Regions from separate parts of the Chlorobium sp. genome, predicted to be linked through region 1. Evidence: riboswitches for the same ligand, from Rfam matches in the RefSeq annotation. Region 1 holds a riboswitch; the other holds the start of a gene.
What was found. A riboswitch is a leader RNA that binds a small molecule or an ion and turns the genes downstream of it on or off. The one in region 1 is predicted to bind cobalamin.
Positions count from the first base shown of each region.

Region 1 (8,044 bases):
GAGAGCAGGAGCAGGAAAGGGATGCCTTTATGCCATGTCGCGAGTCGCATACTGTTTCAGGAGTTCGTTATGGTGGAAGGCGAGTGGCATCGAAAGCGCCTCGTCGAGAGGGAACCAGCCCGTTTCCTCGACCTCGTCGGGCATCAGGCGGAGGGTTCCCTCAGCTGTTCCGAAAAACGCAAGCGCAACCGCATGGAAGCCGTACTGCGGAAAGATTTCGTCGATGTAGCAAAGGAACTCCGGATAGGCAAACCCGAGCCCGGTCTCTTCGCCCACCTCCCGCCTGACTGCTGCAAGAGCGGTTTCGCCCTGGTCGATATGTCCTCCGGGAAGGCACCAGAATCCCCTGAAGGGCATAACGGCCCTCCGGGTAAGCAGCACCGTCGACCGGTTGGCCCTGTCCGGCGCGATGATCGCGGCTACCGTGGCTTTTGTCATGGGATGGCGGTTACATGGGACAATATCTTTCCTTCAGCAGGGAAAATGGCAAAAAAAGATGATATCCGAATGCTCCCTGCTGCAAAATATTCCGTGTCGCCGCATTACAGACGGCTACTTTTTACCCCTTCAAACCGTTATAGCTGAAAACGGTAACACAATCCGCCTTACTATCATGGGGCTCAACACCCTGACCTTCAGGCAGTGCATTCCGGTCTCCATCGAAGAGGCATGGGAGTTTTTCTCCGATCCGGCGAACCTGGCAAGGATCACGCCACCGGAAATGTTTTTCAGGATCACCAGCGGTACTGCAGGGCAACAGATTTACGAGGGCATGCTGATCACCTATACGCTTTACCCGTTCATGATGCTGCCGGTGCAGTGGGAGACCGAAATAACGAAGGTCGACAGACCTTTCCTTTTCGAAGACCGGCAGAAATCCGGGCCTTACGGGAGCTGGCGCCACCGGCATCAGTTCCGTGAAATTCCGGGAGGCATCGAGATGACCGACCGGATCGACTATTCGATGCCTTTCGGAGTGTTCGGCGATCTGGTCAATGCGCTGATCGTGAGCCGCCGCCTCGAGGAGGTGTTTGCCTACAGGAAAAGAAAGACAGGAGAACTTCTTGGTGTCATGAATTCCGCATCGTTGCACCGCCATGCATAACGAACTTTCCTTTCCGTCCATAGCGCTTTCCTTTGCCGGGGGGCTTGCGCTGTTTCTCTACGGCATCACGGTAATGAGCGGTGGCCTCAAGAAGGCCGCGGGGAGCCGCATGCGCGATTTCATTGCCCGTATCACCGATAACCGTTTTTCCGGATTGCTTGCCGGAGCCCTTGCCACCATGATGGTGCAGTCGAGCAGCACCATCATGGTCATGCTGGTCGGGCTGGTGCAGTCGCAGCTTATGACCTATGTCCAGGCGCTCTCCATCATGCTTGGCGCGGAAATCGGCACGACGGCCATGGCGCAGCTTATCGCCTTCAGGATTCACGAGTACGGTCTGCCGGTTTTCGCCGCGGGTTTCGCGCTCAACCTCCTGAGCCGGAGGGAAGCGCTTCGCAACGCGGGTGAAGCGCTCTATGGATTCGGGCTGTTTCTTTTCGGCATGAGTCTGATGTCGGGAGCTGTCGTGCCCCTCCGCTCTTACGAGCCGTTTCTGAAACTTCTTGGCTACATGGAAAATCCGCTGTACAGCGTGCTTGCCGGTATGCTGCTGACCGCTCTGATGCAGAGCAGCGGAGCCTTCATCGGCATTGTGATCACGCTTGCCCAGCAGGGTTCACTGTCCCTGGAAGCCGGCATTCCGCTGCTGCTCGGCGCCAATATCGGCACCTGCATTACCGCAACGCTGGCAAGTATCGGCACCATGCGTCCGGCTCGCCGCGTCGCTCTTGCGCAGGTGCTTTTCAATGTCAGCGGAGTTGCGGTTTTTCTGTTTCTCATTCCCTGGTATGCCGATTTCGTTCGCATGCTTTCACCGGCGGCGGGGGTTCCCGGAACGGCCATTCCACGCCAGATTGCCAATGCCCATACGTTTTACAATGTCTTTATGGCGGTCATGTTCCTTCCGCTGATTTCCTTCTGGGCGAAACTGCTGATTCGTCTGATTCCCGACAGTCCTGAAGAGACGCGGCTGCGGCCTTCCGTCTGGTATATCACCAATTCCGCTCTCTCCACGCCGTCGCTTGCCCTGAGCTATGCAAGGGCAGAGACTGTGCGCATGAACCGTATTCTTGAAAGGATGGCAGGGGCTTTGCTTCCGGCTTTTACCGGAAACCCTGCGGCAGGAGATACGCTTTTTCCGGAGCTTTCCCTTGCCGGGGGAATCGGCATGCGGGAGGAAAAGATCGACTTTCTTGAATCGAAAATGTCGGATTATCTCATTGCCATCAGCCGGCAGGAGCTCGGTGAGCGCGAGTCCCGGGAAGTTTTCGCACTCATGGCTATCGTCAAGGACCAGGAGTCGATAGGCGACAGCATCGAGGCTCTCCTGCAGAAGCTGACTGGGCGATCCCCGGAAGCCTCGATGTCCCTGACGGAGGAAGGCATGGCTGACCTGTCGGCCCTGCATGCATTTCTCTGCGGTGAAGTTGCCGGTCTTACCGGTGCCGTGCAGGAGATGGGTGCCGCCAGGGCATCGGCAATCGTGCACGGTGCCGACGATTTTTCCGTGCTTGCCGCGGAAGCTGAAGTCCGGCATCTGCAACGGCTGCGCAGGCTGCCCGAATCGGCCATGACGCACGACCGGCATATGGAGCTGCTGCATGCCTTCGAAGAGATGCACCACTACTGCAAGAGCATAGCCCGCAGCATCATGAATGCGGGAAGTCAGTAGCAGAAGATGTGGGCGGTGAGTGGTGAGCCGGAAGGCGGAAGTCGGTCGCCGTGAGAGGTGGGCGGTTAGCCGGAAGTCCGGGGGCGAAAGAGTGCCGGAAGTTACAGTTGTAAATAGTTCTGAGTTTTTTTTGCTGAACTGACGTTCCGGTTATTCTTGCCGCTCACCGCTCACCGCTCACAGATTTCTTGCATTTGAAAAAATTATTCGCTATCTAATTCCCTCGAAGTTCTTTCTCGTCATAACAGGTGCCGGCTTAAAAGCCGGAGAATAGGGAAGTACGTGAGATTCGTACACTGTACCCGCAACTGTACAACGGTAAACCGCCATTCAGAGCTCATGGCCACATGAGTTTGAAAAGCGGTCTTTTCAGGTCACTGCGCTGATTTCCTCCCAGGAAAAGCGCGGGAAGGTCTGCAAAGGAAGTAAACCGTGAAAGTCAGGAGACCTGCCGGTTATGCTATTGCAATCAATAATCAGACTACGGGTTTATAGTCTCAGGCAATACTGTACATGAAAAAAACAATGTATCCGGCGACATCCATATCCTGAGCGGCTCAGGTACTTTCTGCTCTAACGGTTTGTTTTCGGTTGCTCCGTGCGCGCCTTTCCGGCTTTTCAGCATCGTTGGCTTCGTATGGATGCCGTGTTCGTGTTTTTTTTTCGTGTACGTTTCCTGCCCCTGGACGGACCTGTCAGTCAGTTTGAAGTTTTATGAAACTGATAACAGGCAGACACATGACAAAAAAAACAGTTGCCTTTCTTGCGGTTTGCGTTGCATGCCAGAGCGCGTTGTACGCAGGGGAACCCTCCGAACGCTTTTACACTACCGATGAGGTGGTGGTGACGAGCAGCCATTTTTCTGAAAAGGAAAAGGAGAGCGCCAGGTTTATAACCGTCGCCGACAGCGAGAAACTCAAAAAAACCGGGGCCACTAACGCCATCGAAGCGCTTTCCCGAATCGGCGGTCTCGGGTACAAGTCCCTCGCTCCCCTTGGCGTCAACAAACTCGGCATGAACAGCTCGGTCTACATCAGGGGGATGGCCGACGGCGAGCTCATTCTTGTCAACGGCATGCCTGTCCAGCAGGCAGCTTCGAAAGGGTATGATCTCAGTGCCATTTCCATAGACCAGATCGAGAGAATCGAGGTCCTCAAGGGCGCCGCGTCCACGCTCTATGGAGCCGATGCGATGTCGGGCGTGATCAATATCGTTACCAAAAAACCTTCCGGCGAAACATCGGCGACCGCCTCGGTTGAATTCGGCAACGAATCGTGGATGAACCACGGCGTCAGCGTCAACCTGCCCGGCGCGACTATCGGTTTTCGTTACCAGCACATGGGCGAACTCGACAATGTCGGCCGTCAGTTTACCAACAAGTACACCAATGCCCTTGACGAGACCGACCGGTACATGTTCAGTCTCAACCTGTCACCGTTTGCCGACACCTATATCGATTATCAGTATTCCGGCTACGAAACGGGCTTCATCGATCGTTATGATTCGGGACTGGTCGAACGGACGGATCAGCAGAGCGACTTTCATTTTCTCAATATTCGTTATGAAAGCGATGTGTTCAAGGCAAAGCTGTACGGCGTTTACGACAATCGCGTTCAGACGGAGTACGTCGATGGGGTATTCGAGTCGGAGGTCGAGCGTCTGAATTACAATTACGGCGCCGAGACCGATTATCGTTTTCTTTTTTCCCGCGGTTTCGAGCTGAGCGTGGGAGCGGACTATGTTCATCGCTATGCCGAATATTCCAACATCTACGGGGAGAAGTCGCGCGATGATTACGGCGTATTTGCGGAGTTGAAAAAACGGTTCGGCGATGACGTTATCCTGACGTTCGGCGGGAGGGAGCAGTTCATCGACAACGAAGCGGAAACGACCGATTACAACGTGTTTCTGCCAAGCGTCGGTCTTATGTGGAAAGCTTCGGACGATCTCAATCTGTTTGCCAATGCGGGCAAGGCTTTTCAGGCTCCGACCTTTACCCAGCTGTACTACGACAGCAAAACCATCAAAGGAAATCCCGACCTCAAACCGGAATCGGGCTGGAGTTACGAGACAGGGTTCAAGTGGAACTGCGATTGCGCTTCGGCAAGGATTTCCGGATTCTGGATGACGTATGACGACAAGATCCAGATCGATCGAAAGACAAAGCCTTACCGCTATTTCAATGCCGGCGCGTATGAAACGAAAGGCATCGAATGGGAGCTCGGACTGCGCCCGTTTTATGGCGAAGCAGGGATTCTCGGCAGGGTTTCGCTGTCTGCAGCAGGATACTGGGCGGATCCTGTCTCGGAAGATATCTACGGAGAAAAATACCAGCCAGGTCCGAAGTTCCAGAATACCTTCGGCATCACGTATGCCTCGATACCGTTCGGTCTCGACCTGAGATGCCGGATACTTGCCGGCCGCCAGGACAATCTGGACAATTATACCGCTTTCGATCTTTCCGGAAGGGTGAAAGCGGGCCCCGGCAATGTCACGGTCGCTGTTGAAAATCTGTTCGATACCGAAATCCAGACCTCCGGCAATCTGGTTGAAACGGCAAGCAGCCGTTACGTCTATTACGATCCGGGCCGTCTTCTCCGGGTCGGATACGCGGTTGCATTGTGAACGACCCTTTTTCTCCGTCAGAGCCTCCCGTCTGTGTGTGGGGCGGGGGGGCTGGCAAAACCTGTGAATGGAGATAATCGTGAGCGACCATGACAAGAGAAGAAAACGTCGGCTGACTGTTCCCCGTGAGCAGATCGAATGGTATCCGGCGATCGATCCCGATCTGTGCAACAGTTGCAGTTCCTGTTTCGATTTCTGCCCGAAAGAGGTTTTCGCATCGGGGCCCCGGGAAGAGGGGCTGCGGCGTCGGCCGAAGATGACGGTCGCCGAGCCGTACCGGTGCATTGTGCTGTGTTCCGCCTGCGAAAGGATATGCGCCGCAGGGGCGATATCGTTTCCCCCGCGTGAGGCTTTCGAGCACCTTGTAGAATATACCGACTGAAAGAGAATGAAAAGAGATGAGGTACGTATGTGTCGGAAGGGTAGTGCGATGACGCATCCAGGTGGAGCGACCCCTTCCCGTAAAGGGGTTCGCCCGGCTCTGCTGCTTGCCGGTCTGATCCTGCAGCTGCTGTTTTTTTCGGGGTGTACTGCCGTGCAGGAAGAGGGCTCCGGCCCGTCGCCATCCGGTTCCGCGCCGCACGCCGGGAGCGGTTTCATCCGGTATGCGAAAGGGTTTTCCCTGCAGCATCACGCCGGATTCATCACCCTGCACATCGATCCGGCTCCGGACGGGCGGAAGGACACGCTGCGCTATATCCTGCTTCCCTCCGGAGCTTCGGTTCCGAAGGGTTTCCATGGCTATGTTCCCGTCCGGACCCCGGTAAAAAGGATTGCGGTTTTTTCCACCACGCATATCGGTTTTATCGATATGCTCGGCAGGAGTGACGGCATTATCGGGGTTTCCCGTCCCGAGTTTGTCAACACCCCTGCGGTCAGATCCCGCATAAGGAGCGGAGCGATCAAAGCGATCGGCATGCCGTTCAGTCCCGATGTCGAGGTTCTGCTGAATCTGGACCCCGATCTGGTTATCGCGCCGGCGCTTCCCGCGGCCCGGAAGACCGATTATCAGGCGCTTGTCCAGGCGGGCATCCCGGTGCTCGTCGTTGCCGAATGGCTGGAGCCGTCGCCTCTCGGGCGCGCCGAGTGGATCAGGCTGTTCGGCGCTCTTTTCGGCAGGGAGGATGCGGCTCGCGAAAAGTTCGACGCCATAGAGCGCTCCTACCGGAAACTCGCCGCCCTTACAGAGAACGTCAGGGAGAGGCCTGCGGTACTGACCGGCCTTCCGGTAAAGGATACCTGGTTCGTTCCTGCCGGCGGCAGTTACGTCGCGGCCCTGCTGCACGACGCCGGTGCGGCCTATCCATGGAGCGACAGGCCCGGTACGGGCAGCATAAGCCTGGATATCGAAGCGGTCTATCCCGTTGCGCTCGAGGCGCCCTACTGGTTGAACCCCGGAGCGGTCGAATCGATGGACGAACTGCTTGCCATGGATAGCCGCTTCCAGGATATGCTTTCCGTAAAAACTGGCAGGGTCTACAACAACAACCGCTGGATTAACGCAGCAGGAGGAAACGCCTACTGGGAGTACGGCGTTCTCAGGCCCGATCTGATTCTCCGTGATCTTATCTCCATCCTGCACCCCGGGTTGCTGCCGAAAAAGGGCGGCAAACCCGATTCCCTAACCTTTTACCGGGAGATCAGGTAGTATGGCCGTCCGTATTTCCGGCGCGCAGGCTTCGGACGGGCATGCGTGGCCCCTTCTTTCTCCGAAAGCAGGCATGCTGTTCGTGCTCCTGCTTGCGCTTCTGCTGCTCTTTCTTCTCGATATCGTGCTGGGTTCGGTGCAGATACCGCTTGAAAGCGTTATCGGGATTCTGCTCGGCAGGGGCGCCGAACACCCCGCCTGGGAGAAAATCATTACGGCCATCCGCCTGCCGAAAGCCGCAACCGCGGTTATTGCCGGAGCAGCCCTTTCGGTGAGCGGCCTGCAGATGCAGACGCTTTTCCGCAATCCTCTGGCCGGCCCCTCGGTACTCGGCATATCGGCCGGTGCAAGCCTCGGGGTCGCCGTGGTGATGCTTGCTTCAGGCGGCGCGGCCAACGCGTTCGCCATCCGTCAGCTCGGCTTCGGAGGGAGCTGGCTTATCGTCATCGCGGCAACGCTCGGCGCGATGGCCGTGCTGCTGATCGTGCTCGGCATAGCCGTTCGGATCAGGGACAACGTCGTGCTGCTCATCGTCGGCATCATGGTCGGCAATATCACGATTTCACTGATCAGCATCTGGCAGTATTTCAGCGAACCCGAGCAGATCCAGGACTATCTGATCTGGACCTTCGGCAGCCTTGGCGGAGTACTCGGGCCGCAGCTTGCCGTGCTCGGCGCCGTTGTCGCTCTGGGACTTCTTGTCTCCTTTTCCGCTTCGAAGTCGCTGAACGTGCTTCTCCTCGGCGAAAATTACGCGCGCAGCCTCGGCATGAGCACGTTCTTCGTTCGGGTGTCGGTGATTGCCGCCACCAGCCTGCTTGCCGGAAGCGTCACGGGGTTCTGCGGCCCCATAGGGTTTATCGGCATCGCCGTGCCGCATCTGACCCGTTCGATGCTCGATACCTCCGACCATCGCTTTCTGATGCCCAGCTGCTGTCTGGTGGGAGGCATCCTGATGCTTGCCTGCGATATTGTCGCCCAGATGCCTGGAACC
Region 1 is NZ_JBAWHG010000061.1:33,478-41,521, reverse strand. It holds gene WBP50_RS10830 (cobalamin-binding protein) at 1-50, opposite strand, end outside; gene WBP50_RS10825 (NUDIX hydrolase) at 28-438, opposite strand; gene WBP50_RS10820 (SRPBCC family protein) at 614-1,105, shown strand; gene WBP50_RS10815 (Na/Pi cotransporter family protein) at 1,098-2,777, shown strand; cobalamin riboswitch at 3,007-3,247, shown strand; gene WBP50_RS10810 (TonB-dependent receptor plug domain-containing protein) at 3,516-5,402, shown strand; gene WBP50_RS10805 (4Fe-4S dicluster domain-containing protein) at 5,470-5,784, shown strand; gene WBP50_RS10800 (ABC transporter substrate-binding protein) at 5,833-7,050, shown strand; gene WBP50_RS10795 (FecCD family ABC transporter permease) at 7,052-8,044, shown strand, end outside.

Region 2 (8,044 bases), on a different contig from region 1:
TGAGAATTTTTTCCCAGAGGTCGCGGGCTTTCACGGCTCTTGCGGTTTTGCCGGTCGTACGCTCGCGGAGCACCCACATATCGTCGTTTTCGACGGCTTTCATGAAGGCGTTGGTGACCCTGACGGTGTTGTTCGAGTTCTGGCCGCCGACGGTCTGGTAGGCTTCGGATTCGTAATGCGTATCGTATTCGTCGAAGTCGAGGGTGGTGTAACCCTGATCGACCAGGGCAAGCACCCTGAGGATATAGTTCATCGGCACGGCCCGCGAAAGAGCGTTCCTGATGAGAAGCTGCAGCTTCATGTTTTCGGAACGGTCGGAGCCGTTGGCAATGGCTTCGTCGACAATCGCCTTGAGAAAACGGGAGCAGATCCTCGAACCGGCCACCAGTGAAGCTACCTTGTCCTCTTCACGCGCCTTCCACTCGATGAAGCGCTCCACGTCCGGGTGGTCGATATCGACAATCACCATTTTGGCCGCGCGACGGGTGGTTCCGCCGGACTTGATGGCTCCGGCCGCCGAATCGAATATCTTGAGAAAGCTCATCAGCCCCGAAGAGCTGCCGCCGCCGCTGAGTTTTTCGCCGGATGAACGCAGGTTCGAGTAGTTGGTGCCCGATCCACTGCCGAACTTGAACACTCTCGCTTCGCGCACGGCAAGATCGAAAATGCCCCCGTCGTTGACCAGATCGTCATTGACCGACTGGATGAAACAGGCATGGGCCTGGGGACGGGAATAGGCGTCTTCGGACTCCCTGGTCTGGCCGGTTGCCGGATCGACATAGAAGTGCCCCTGAGCGGGTCCGTCGATGCCGTAGGCGAAGTTCAGTCCGGTATTGAACCACTGGGGAGAGTTGGGTGCGCCCATCTGGCGGAGCAGCATATAGGCGACCTCGTCGTAGAAAGCCTGCGCGTCGTCGGGCGAATCGAAATAACGGTTCTTTTCGCCCCACTCCTTCCAGCATCCGGCAAGACGGTGCACGACCTCCTTGATGGAGCGCTCGCTGCCGGTTACAGGCTGGCCCGTTTCGTCGAGCACCGCGTTTCCGTCAGCATCACGCCGGGGTACCCCTGTCTTGCGGAAATATTTCTGGGCGAGAATATCGGCCGCCACCTGCGACCAGTGTTTCGGCACCTCGATATCGTTCAGTTCAAACACCTTCGAGCCGTCCGGATTACGCAGCACGGATGAACGGAGGGTGTACTCGAAACGGTCGTAGACGTTCTCTCCGGGAGAGGTAAACAGGCGGGCGATTTTCATATGAAGTCTCCAGAATCGATAAATGATTGTTGATAGGTAAACCCTTTATATTCAATAAGTTACCTTACCCGGACAACAAGCTTGCAAGCCATTGCTACTGTCTTTAGGGGGGCAATAGTATGGATAATATAACCTCACCATACTGACGAAAAAAGATCATGAAATAAAAAAAGATCAGACGGCTGAAAAGGTCACCCGGCTCTATTCCCGAAGCCGATCGGCGACAAGCAATTACGGCAGGTTTCCTGACTTCGACGGTTGCATCGACTTCCGACGCTTTTTCCTGCGGCATCCTTCCCCTGCTTTTCCCGTGGTATCTGGAATCGGCAGAGTGCATGCCCGCGAACCGCAACGACCATCCGGACAGAGCTGTCCGTATCGACTCACGGCAAACCATCTTACAGTTGCGGGTACAGTATACGATTCAGACGTACTTCCCTATTATCCGGCAGCATTACGCATCCGGCACCGTACTATCGAATGAATTGCTGAAGTGTAACGATTTTTCACCGGCAGGCAAAACAGGATGGTGATTTTCGGGCCATGGCACGAATTCCCCTGCAGCATCGATCGAACTCCGGAGAGCGTTCAACACCAAGAGCCTGATAATGCCCGACCCCGACCGCTCCCTGTCAATCCCTCACCGCTCTTTTTCCTCCCGCAGGAGGGTGGCGAGTGCGGCGATCTCCGCAGCCTGCGCTTCAACGGCATGGGCGAGACGCTCCATGTCGGAGCGCCGCTCCCGTTCGGTTTCGGCGTCGAAAAGAATCGGCTTCTGAAAGCCGGCGGAAAGCCTGAAAATCCGCAGGCAAAGCCTGAAAAGCATCACATAGAAAACCGGCAGCAGCCATTCGCCGAGCACGACGGGAAGCTCCTGGTAGTGACTGACAACCCCTGCCCAGTCGCCGGAAAACAGCGCATCCCACTTGACGAAAAAGTAGAGATAGACCAGCGGATGGAAACTGAGAAAAAACCGCAGGATTTTCGACTGACGGCGGACCTCCGGATTCTGCTCATATTTTGAAAGCACCCAGGGGAAATGCCCGACGGTCATGACCGAACGGCGGTCGTTGAGATAGCGCGCACCCTGCAGGGCCGAGTCGATGAAGGTAGCCACAAGACTCAGGAGGCCGGTCGAGAGCAGGGCGGCAAGAAAGGCATAGCTGAGGTCATCGAACTTGAAGGAGCCTGACAGGTACGGAAGGGATATCGATTTCGGCCGGATGACGATGAACAGGAGGCCGATGCCGGCAAGGATCATGGAAAAGGTATGGAGTTTTCTGGCCTGCCGGAGACTCTCGATCACCGCCTCGGCATTGGACCCCTGCATGGAGTTTCCCGGAGGATCGAGACGCATGAGCGCCGCGGAATCGGTCGGGGCGGAATAAAAACCGTTGACGCCGATATCGCACCCCAGCAGGGTTTCGTACCGGGTATTGATGTCGATCGTGCTTTTGCTCAGCCGGGCTCCTCCAAGATCCGCACCATCGAGATCGGCCCCCCTGAGATCGGCTCCGCCGAGGTCCGAATCCCGCAGATTCGCTCCGGAAAGACTCGCGCCGCTCAGGTCGGCATCACGGAGGTCGAAGCCCTGGAGATCCGCGCCCTGGAGGTCCGGATACGCCATGCCATTCTGACGGCGCCACAGGTTCCATGAGGCGACTCCCCGCAGGAGAACCGAAAGCTGTTCCTGGCTTGCCATGTTTTAGGTATTGATCAGCAGGGGTTCTTTCCGACGTAGCGAAGAATGGCCCTGAAGAGCGACGCGCTGTGAATGACCTGCGTATAGGTCTCGGCCTGGGTCATGTTGCGGTTCTCTTTTCTGATCTTCCGGCCAAGCCTGCGGGCGGTTTCGGCAACCCGTGCGATTTCGCGGGCAAGATCCTCCTCGCTTTCGATACGGATATCGTACATGCTCCGCTGGATATAGCCGATATTGTTCAGGGCGTTGCATTCGATAATGCCGTCGTTGACGCCGTGGCGCTCCCTGTTGAAGTCGTCGTAGACGGTATTGTGCAGCGGCATGGAGAGATCGCCGGCATAGTGGGCGCAGAACACGAGCGGATAGTCGGCATACTTGCCGGTCGCACTCAGCTTTTTATAGTCCCTGACGGAACCGATAATCGCCCCGTAAAGGTGCCCCTCTTCGTCATCAGGCAGGTTGAAGCGCTCCACCTGCTCCATGACCATCCGCGCCGTCACTTTCCTGTCTGCGTTGTTGTTGTAGTAGTGGTTCTTCTCCTCGACGGGCCTGAACATATCCCTCGACTTCACCACATCGGGAGCCGCGGCGCTGTACCAGCGTTCGAACCCCGCAGCCTGGGCGACGGCCATATGCGTCCGGTCATGCCATGCGCAGGCATCGGCGGCGCTGAAAAACAGGACCAGAACGGTGGTCATGATCGACATCCCTCTGGATGTGCGTCCGAAAAAGCGTTCCATACGTGATGAGGGTTTGATGGTTCGAGAGTGAAACGGCGCCGACCCGGTCCGGCGCCCGGTAAAGTCATGTTCAGGCCGAAAGATCGAGCATACGCCGAATCGGCTTCAGGGCGGCGGTTCTGAGATCTTCGGGCAGCACCACCTCCGGCTTGCGCTCCTGCATGCACTGCACCAGCTTTTCGAGCGTGTTCTGCTTCATCTGCTTGCAGACGCTGCGCGGGTTCTGCATGTCCTTGGGCGCCGGAATGAACTGTTTCAGGGGCGAACGTTTCTGCATTTCGTAGAGAATGCCCGGCTCGGTTGCAACAATGAAAGCGGAGGACTGGCTCGATACCGTAAAGTCGAGCAGCGCCTGGGTGGAGCCGACGAAAGCGGCATGGCGCAGCACCTCCTCCCTGCACTCCGGATGCGCTATCAGGAGGGCATGGGGGTACTGCCGGCACGCTTCGAGAATGTACTCTTCGGAAAACGCTTCGTGTACATAGCAGTACCCCTGCCAGAGCACCATCTCCCGCTGCAGCTTTTTCATGAGGTAGCCGCCGAGATTGCGGTCCGGCCCGAAAATTATCTTCTGCCCGGCAGGAATGGAGCGGATGATCCGCTCGGCGTTCGAAGAGGTGCAGATAAGATCGGAAAGCGCCTTTATCTCCGCCGAAGAGTTGATATAGCTGACGGCAACCGCGCCGGGATGCTGCCGGCGGAACTGCATGAACTCCTCCGGAGAACAGCTGTCGGCCAGCGGGCATCCGGCATATTCGTCGGGAACGAGCACCAGCTTTTCGGGATTGAGAATCTTGGCTGTCTCGGCCATGAAGTAAACGCCCGCAAAAACGATCACGTCAGCGCCGGTTTTCTCCGCACTGCGCGCCAGGGCAAGGCTGTCGCCGACAACATCGGCTGCCTGCTGAATTTCGGGAAGCGTGTAGTAATGGGCAAGCAGAACCGCATTCAGCTCTTTTTTCAACTGCCCTACACGGAGAAGCAACTCCTCTTTTGATGGAAACGGCTCTACAGGTTCAGAAGTCATGATCGCGTTGCTAAGGGGTTCGGGGCTCCGCCCTGAGCGTACCCCGTTACTGGAAAACTTGATGCGGCCCGTAACTGCCCGCCGGTTATTTCAGATAATATTCAAGATCGTCGTCCTCCCTGATGAGAAGCAGAATCGCCGAGTTGGGCACGATGATGTAGCGCTCCTCCTCATACTCGATCTCATAGGAGCTGTTCTGGATGAAAATGGCCAGATCACCGACTTTCGCCTGCAGGGGAATGTACTGCGCGCCGGTAAGCTGCTCCTTCCAGGGCTCGTCGGATTCCGGCGGCGGTCCTACCGGATAGCCCGGCCCGGTCTTGATGACATAACCACTCTGGATCCGGGCTTTTTCCTGAATGCCCGGAGGCAGGTATATGCCTGATTTTGTGCGTTCGTCGAGAGATTTCGGCTTGATTAACACTCTGTCGCCGACAACAATAAATTTATCTGTTATATTTATGTTTTGCACCATATGTTGACAACTTGTCATATTGGCCAGGAACAATACTGTACCTGAAACAGGAAAATGTAATAAAAATAACCGCTCAGGCAAACCACACGGGCTTGCGGACTACAGGAGCGGACGGCATCAGGTATCTTAAACGGAATTTGTGATCGTGCAGAAGTTTTTCAGTTTTCTCCTCAAACATAACGCCTACCTGCTCCTGCTGCTTTACTGCGGTATCGCTCTCCTCCTGATCAGGTTCGAGCAGGACGACATGCTCTCGAAAATACGGAGCGGCGGCACCGAGCTCCAGGCGTCGATCAATGAGAAAATATCGAGCTACGGTTACCTGCTCAATCTCCGCGGGGAAAACGAACGGCTGCTGAAAATCAACGCGGAGATGCTCTCCAGAACCCTGCGCAGCGAGACGGCGCTCAGAAACGAAAAAGCCAGGCGCGCACTGCTGGCCGACTCCACATTCGACACCTCGGGCTACATCATCGCCAGGGTGATCGACCGGAAATTCAGTTCAAGGGAAAACATGCTCCTGATCGATGCCGGAAAAGACCGGGGCATCCGCCCGGACATGACGGTGCTTACCCCTCACGGGCTGGTCGGAAGGGTCGTGTTCGTATCCCGGCATTACGCCGGCGTGATGCCGGTCATACACAGCGACTTCAAGGTGAGCGTCATGTCCGACAGAAGCAGCGCTCTGGGTATACTCAGCTGGAACGGCGGTGCGGAGCATCTTGCCCAGATCGAGCACATTCCGATAAGCAGTCCGCTGAAAAAGGGCGAACTGATGCTGACGACGGACTTCAGCACCTTCGCGCCAAGCGGCATACCCGTCGGACGGATTGTCCGCATCAAACCGGACAAACTTTTTTACGACATCACTGTCCGCCTGGCGGTCGATTTCTCGACCCTGACCCACGTACTGGTAGCGCCGGCAAAGAAAGACCCGGAAAAGATAGAGATGCTCGAAAGCGTCCTGCCCCAGGATAAACCGGCAATCATCAACCCTGTGAACTGAGCTGTGACAAAAACCCTTACCCTCCCCATCATCATCCTGCTTGCAGTCACGCTGCTGCAGGTATTCGGTTTTTCGCGACTGACGCTGCTGGGCGTTTCGCCCGATGCCGTTACCGTCTTTCTGGCCTTCATGTCGGTTTTCACCGGACAGCGGAAAGGCATGACCTTCGGATTTGCCGCCGGGTTCCTCGCCGGAGCCCTTTCCGGAAACATGGGTATCGTGCTGCTCACCAGAACGATCGAAGGATTCACGGCAGGATACTGCCATGTACCGGAAAACAGCCATGCGACCATGACCCAGAAGTCCAGAATGCTCTATCTCGGCGTCGTGCTCGCTTCGTTTACGGGAAATCTGGTATTCAGCCTGGCAAAAAATCCTCTCGGGGAACCGCTCCTCTACCGCGTATTCGTCTCCGGAGCCCTGGCCTGCATGATGAATCTGCTCCTGACCATTGCCATCTACCGGCTGTTTCTGAGAAAAACCCTTTCCGAGTAACCAATGGATACCATTCAACGGGGAGCATCGCTGGTTACCTATATCGTTGTCGCGGTATTTTCCCTGCTGCTCGCCCGCCTCTTCTATCTCCAGGTTCTGAATTTTCAGGAGCTCGGCTCCATATCGAGCACCAACAGCATCCGCAGAATCTGGATACAGGCGCCTCGGGGTCGGATGATCGACAGGAACGGGCTGATCGTCGTGGACAATCAGCCGCTCTATTCGGTAAGGGTCATCCCTTCCGAGTTCCGGAAATCGAAAACCGGCTTTTTTGCACGGCTGATGAACATGCCGGTCGGAGAGCTTGCCGAAAAAATCCGGAAAGGAGAGCGCTTCAACCGCTTTTCGGCAGTGACCGTCACCAAAAACCTGAACCCGGTGATCATAGCCCGCCTGAGTGAAAATCTCTGGCAGCTTCCCGGAGTGGTCATCGAGGCCGACAACAAACGAAAATATACCGGTTTCCTTTACGGATCGCACCTGTTCGGCTACCAGCGGCTGATTCCGAAGGAAGAGCTCGAAAAGCTTTCCGAGGAGGGCTATACCCAGGAGGACAAGATCGGCTTCAGCGGTCTCGAAAAAATCTACGAGGAGCGGCTGAAGGGTCAGAAAGGCGCCCGTTTCGAAATGGTCGATCCGCTCGGAAGGTTTGTCGGCAAATATGACGACGGCAACAGTGACATCCCTGCCATACGGGGCGACGATCTCTACCTGAACATCGATGCCGGCCTGCAGCAGCTTGCCGAGGAACTGATACGGAAAACCGGAAAATCCGGCGCCGTGGTGGCCATCGATCCGTCGAACGGAGGCATCCTCGCACTTGTCAGCGCCCCTGATTACGACCTCGATATTTTCAACGGATCGACCGATCCCGACGGATGGCGAAATATCATCAACAATCCGCAGAAACCGCTCTTCAACCGTACGCTGCAGGCGGTCTACCCGCCGGGCTCCATCTACAAGATGGTGCTTGCCATGGCCGCCCTCGAAGAGGGAAAAGCGGATCCCGATGCGAAATTTCTCGACCGGGGAAGCTTTACCTACGGAAACAGAAGATTCCAGAATCATGCCGGCCACGCACTGGGGGCTATCGACATGAAAAAAGCCCTCATTCAGTCGAGCAACGTCTACTTCTTCAATCTGATGTTCAAAACAGGATTCGACAACTGGACGAAGTACGGCCGGATGTTCGGGTTCGGAGAAAAAACCGGCATCGACATGCCTGGCGAGCGTTCGGGAATCCTGCCTTCGGTCGAGTATTTCAACCGGCGATACGGCCGCGACAAATGGACCAAAGGCTATCTGATCAGCCTTGCCATCGGCCAGGGAGAACTCGGGACC
Region 2 is NZ_JBAWHG010000040.1:42,062-50,105, reverse strand. It holds gene WBP50_RS06630 (vitamin B12-dependent ribonucleotide reductase) at 1-1,258, opposite strand, end outside; cobalamin riboswitch at 1,477-1,746, opposite strand; gene WBP50_RS06625 (pentapeptide repeat-containing protein) at 1,899-2,960, opposite strand; gene WBP50_RS06620 (hypothetical protein) at 2,975-3,700, opposite strand; gene nadA (quinolinate synthase NadA) at 3,771-4,727, opposite strand; gene WBP50_RS06610 (co-chaperone GroES) at 4,813-5,202, opposite strand; gene mreC (rod shape-determining protein MreC) at 5,348-6,208, shown strand; gene mreD (rod shape-determining protein MreD) at 6,212-6,703, shown strand; gene mrdA (penicillin-binding protein 2) at 6,707-8,044, shown strand, end outside.
Region 2: linked by a shared signal. The riboswitch ahead of WBP50_RS06630 (vitamin B12-dependent ribonucleotide reductase) and the one ahead of WBP50_RS10810 (TonB-dependent receptor plug domain-containing protein) in region 1 are both predicted to bind cobalamin.